Regions from separate parts of the Acetanaerobacterium sp. MSJ-12 genome, predicted to be linked through region 1. Evidence: riboswitches for the same ligand, from Rfam matches in the RefSeq annotation. Region 1 holds a riboswitch; the other holds the start of a gene.
The links. Region 1 has a riboswitch for lysine ahead of asd (aspartate-semialdehyde dehydrogenase). Riboswitches for the same ligand answer to the same signal wherever they lie in the genome.
Positions count from the first base shown of each region.

Region 2: another riboswitch for lysine. It lies ahead of KQI11_RS06380 (APC family permease); the one in region 1 lies ahead of asd (aspartate-semialdehyde dehydrogenase).

Region 1 covers NZ_JAHLPK010000003.1:204,198-206,392, reverse strand. The annotation lists gene queA (tRNA preQ1(34) S-adenosylmethionine ribosyltransferase-isomerase QueA) at 1-388, opposite strand, end outside; lysine riboswitch at 465-639, shown strand; gene asd (aspartate-semialdehyde dehydrogenase) at 780-1,859, shown strand; gene dapA (4-hydroxy-tetrahydrodipicolinate synthase) at 1,917-2,195, shown strand, end outside.
Region 2 covers NZ_JAHLPK010000004.1:224,449-226,643, reverse strand. The annotation lists gene KQI11_RS06380 (APC family permease) at 1-1,433, opposite strand, end outside; lysine riboswitch at 1,527-1,693, opposite strand; gene KQI11_RS06375 (DUF4352 domain-containing protein) at 1,896-2,195, shown strand, end outside.

The DNA.
Region 1 (2,195 bases):
CCCGGTTGCCGTCGTCCCGCACCTCGGTGATCTCGCCGGTGAGCAGCCCCTCGCCAAAGGTGAGGCGGACGCCGGTCTTCAGCTTGCGGCCGGGTTTGACCAGGCACTCCCAGCGGGTGACGGGGCCCAGCTGTTTGAGCAGCAGCACCTCGCCCTTGGCCCCGGTGTCGGACTTTTGGCCGTAGAGGCGGGCGGGCAGGACCCGGGAGTCGTTGACCACCAGCACGTCGCCGGGCTCGAGCAGGTCGACGATGTCGTAAAAGTGGCGGTGGGTGATCGCGCCGGTGCGGCGGTCAAGCTGCATGAGCCGGGAGTGGTCCCGGGGATAGATGGGGGTTTGGGCAATGCGCTCTTCGGGCAGGTCGTAATAAAAATCGCTTTTTCGCAGCATGGCAAGTACAGTCCTTTGCTTTTCAAATTGACAGATACGGGTGGGGGTGTTATGATAAGGGCAACTGAATATAGATAAAGATAGAGGTGCGGTTTTGATCAGTACCGCCGGCCAGGCGCCAAGCTGCAGAAGCCGGTGGGAAAGGCAACGCCGCCGAAGGGGACGCCTTTGGCATAGGGGCCCCTGGGCGCAGGCCTGAACAAGGCTGCGACTGTCATCATGTGACATGGTGGAGAGCTATCGGATTTGGCTCTGTGTGCCCGCAAAGACGCGGCCGCAGAAGCTCCATACCTTTCTATTATATTGCATGCTATGCCGGTTTTCAACCGGTTTTTTCTTTTTCTGTAGGAAGGGATCAAGAAGGCACGAGGAGAAGGAGGAAATTGTGATGAGAGAGTTTCAAGTGGGGGTTGTCGGCGCGACGGGGATGGTCGGCCAGCGCTTTATCACCCTGTTGGAGGGGCACCCCTGGTTTCACCTAAAGGTGCTGGCGGCCTCCGCCCGCTCGGCGGGAAAGACCTATGAGGAGGCGGTGGGCAGCCGCTGGGCCATGGGCGCCCCCATGCCCGAGTCGGTCAAGTCGATGCGGGTGCTCGACGCCGAAAAGGACATCGACGAGATCACCGGGCAGGTGGACTTCGTCTTCTGCGCCGTCAACATGAAAAAAGACGAGATCAAGGCCTTGGAAGAGGCCTATGCCAAGCGGGAGTGCCCGGTCATCTCCAACAACTCGGCCCACCGCGGGGTGGCCGACGTGCCGATGATCGTGCCGGAAATCAACCCCGAGCACGCCGCCGTCATCGAGGCGCAGCGGGCCCGCCTGGGCACCAAGCGGGGCTTTGTGGCGGTCAAGTCCAACTGCTCGCTGCAGAGCTATGTGCCCGCCATCCATCCCCTGATGGACTTTGGGGTCACCAAGGTGCTGGCCTGCACCTACCAGGCCATCTCCGGTGCGGGCAAGACCTTTGAGACCTTCCCCGACATTGTGGATAACGTGATCCCCTTTATCGGCGGCGAGGAGGAGAAGAGCGAGCAGGAGCCCCTGAAGATTTGGGGCAAGGTCGAGGGCGGCGAGATCGTCAATGCCGAGGGGCCCTCCATCACCACCCAGTGCCTGCGGGTGCCGGTGTCCGACGGACACACCGCGGCGGTCTTTGTCTCCTTTGCCAAAAAGCCCACCGTCGAGGAGATCAAGGCGCGCTGGGCGGTCTTTGCCGGGGAGCCGCAGGAGCTGGATCTCCCCTCTGCCCCCAAGCAGTTCCTCCACTATTTTGAAGAGAGCGACCGCCCCCAGGCCAAGCTGGACCGCAACCTGGAAAACGGGATGGCGGTCTCCATCGGCCGCCTGCGGGAGGACACCCAGTACGACTACAAGTTTGTCTGCCTCTCCCACAACACCCTGCGTGGGGCAGCCGGCGGCGCGGTGCTGATGGCGGAGCTGTTGGCCGCCAAGGGCTATTTGGACTGATTGGCAAAGCCGCAGAGGCGCGGCCTTTGCGCTTTTTGACTGGGAGGAGTGTCACCGATGAAGAAAACTGTATTTACCGGCGCCGGCGTGGCCATTGTGACCCCGTTTTTGGAGGACGGCCAGGTCAACTACCCCAAGCTGGGGGAGCTCATTGACTGGCAGATCGAGAGCGGCACCGACTGCATCGTCACCTGCGGGACCACCGGCGAATCCGCCGCCATGAGCCACGAGGAGCACATGGACGTGGTGCGCTACACCGTAAAAAAGGTGGCCGGCCGGGTGCCGGTGGTGGCCGGTGCGGGCAGCAACGACACCGCTGTGGCGGTGGAGCTGTCC
Region 2 (2,195 bases), on a different contig from region 1:
GTGGCTTGGGCCTCGGCTTCCGCCTGCTGGGCGGCCAGCACGGCCTCGCGGCTCTTTTTAAACACCAGCTCGTAGAGCAGCAGCCCCACGGCGGGTACAGACAGGCCGATGATGGAGGTGACCGGGGATTCCACCAGGGTGTTGATGAGCAGGCCGATGGTGATGAGGATGACCAGCACCACCATCACCGGGTAGCCCCACACCTTGTAGGGGCGCTCCAGATCGGGGTATTTTTTGCGCAGCCGGATGACCGCGTAGAAGGTCATGGTGTTGAAGAACATCCCGCAGAAGGCCACCAGGCTGGTGAGCTGGCTGAGGTTTTGCATGCACACCAGGACGATGGAGACCACCCCGGAGAGGACGATGGCAAAGACCGGGGTCTTATATTTGGGGTGCAGCTTGGCCGCGCTCTTGAAGAAGGCGCCGTCGCGGGCCATGGCGTAGTAGGTGCGGGGGAAGACCATGACGCAGCCGTTGAGGGCGCTGAAGATGGCCACGATCATGGTGGAGCCGACGATGATCTTGCCGGCGCTGCCGAAGAGGGTGTTGGCCGCCGCGGTGCCCAGGAAGAGGTCGCCGCTGGCGAGCATGGCGGTGATGGTCTCATAGGGCAGGGTGCGGTAGATGGCGAAATTGAAGAGGACGTAGATGAGCATCACCCCGACGATGGAGAGGATGATGGCCAGGGGCAGGTTGCGCTTGGGGTTTTTGATCTCCTCGCTGATGGTGTTCAGGTTGGTCCAGCCCTCGTAGGCCCAGAGGGTGGCCACCACCCCAAAGGCCACCATCCCGCAGATCTTGAAGAGGGAGGGGGTACCGGCGATGGCCGGGTCGGGCACCAGCGAGAGGTTGGGGGTCTGCTGGCCCATGAAGATGCCGCAGACGATGATGAGGACGATGGGCAGCAGCTTGAGGACCATGAAGAAGTTCTGGATCCGGCTGCCCAGCTTGATGCCGAAGAGGTTGATGGCGCTGAGGAGCACGATCATCCCGATGGCGATGGCCTTGCAGGCCAGGGGGGAGAGGGGGACCAGGCTGGCGATGGCCTCGGGGAAGGCCACGGCCAGGGCGGCGATGGAGCCCGAGGAGCCGAGGATAAAGTTGGAGAACCCGCTCATAAAGGCCACCCGCTCGCCGTAGGCCTCCCGCAGGTAGACGTAGCCGCCGCCGGCCTTGGGCATCATGGCCCCCAGCTCGGCATAGCAGATGCCGGAGAAGAGGACCACCAGCCCGCCCAGGGCCCAGACCAGCAGGGCCAGCCCCATGCTCATGCCGCTGCGCTGGAGCACGATGCTGCCCAGGTAGAAGATGCCCGAGCCGATCATGATCCCCCCCAGCACCGACACGCCGCCGAAGAGGCCGACCTCCCGCTTGAGCTCGGTCTTTTCAGAGGCCAGCGCCTGGGCCTTTGTGGTGTTTGGTGTTTGATTCATCTGTGTAACTCCTTTCGGTGTCGTCCCGCCCGCCGGGGCGGACAAAAAGAAAAAGTTGCACCCCATCAGTGCAACTTTCAAACGAGCAAAGTTATCACCGATAGCGCCTCTGTTAAAAAACAGGAGTCAGGGAGATCTTCTCCCCCTGCCCAACAGCGGGGCGCACCCGCCCAGCCGTTTCGGCGGTTTGGCCTTTTGCCGGGTTCCCAGGGTGTCCCCTCCCGCCGGCTACTCATCCGCACCGCGCCTCTATCAACTTTGTCCTCAGGATACCACACCGGGCCGGACTTGTCCACCTTCTCTTTACAATTTGTTGCGACTTTTTTCACAATTCGACGCCTGGGAAGACCGGGGCAAATGAGACCTTTTTCGTTGACAAACCGGGCCCCGGCCGATACACTAAAACAGAAGAGAGAGAAGGGCGGGCAGTCTTGCCGCCCCGACGATGAGGAGGAGTTCTCTATGAACGGCTACTACACCCCCCCGACCCAGCCCTACGGCACCACCAGCTGCCCCCAGTGCCGCAACCGGATCCCCGTCGGCAGCCCGGTCTGCCCCTGCTGCGGCTGCCCGGTGGCGGCGGTGCGGGAGCGAAAGTACAAAAACCTGCGCAACACCATCATCGCCGTGGCCTCGGTGGCGGTGGCGGCGGTGCTGGTGGTGTTTTTGTGCTACGGGGCGGCGATCGCGGCGGTCTTTCGCGCCGCCCGCAACGACGGCGGCAGCAACTACGGGAACGGCTACCACCACTACCAGGGGGGC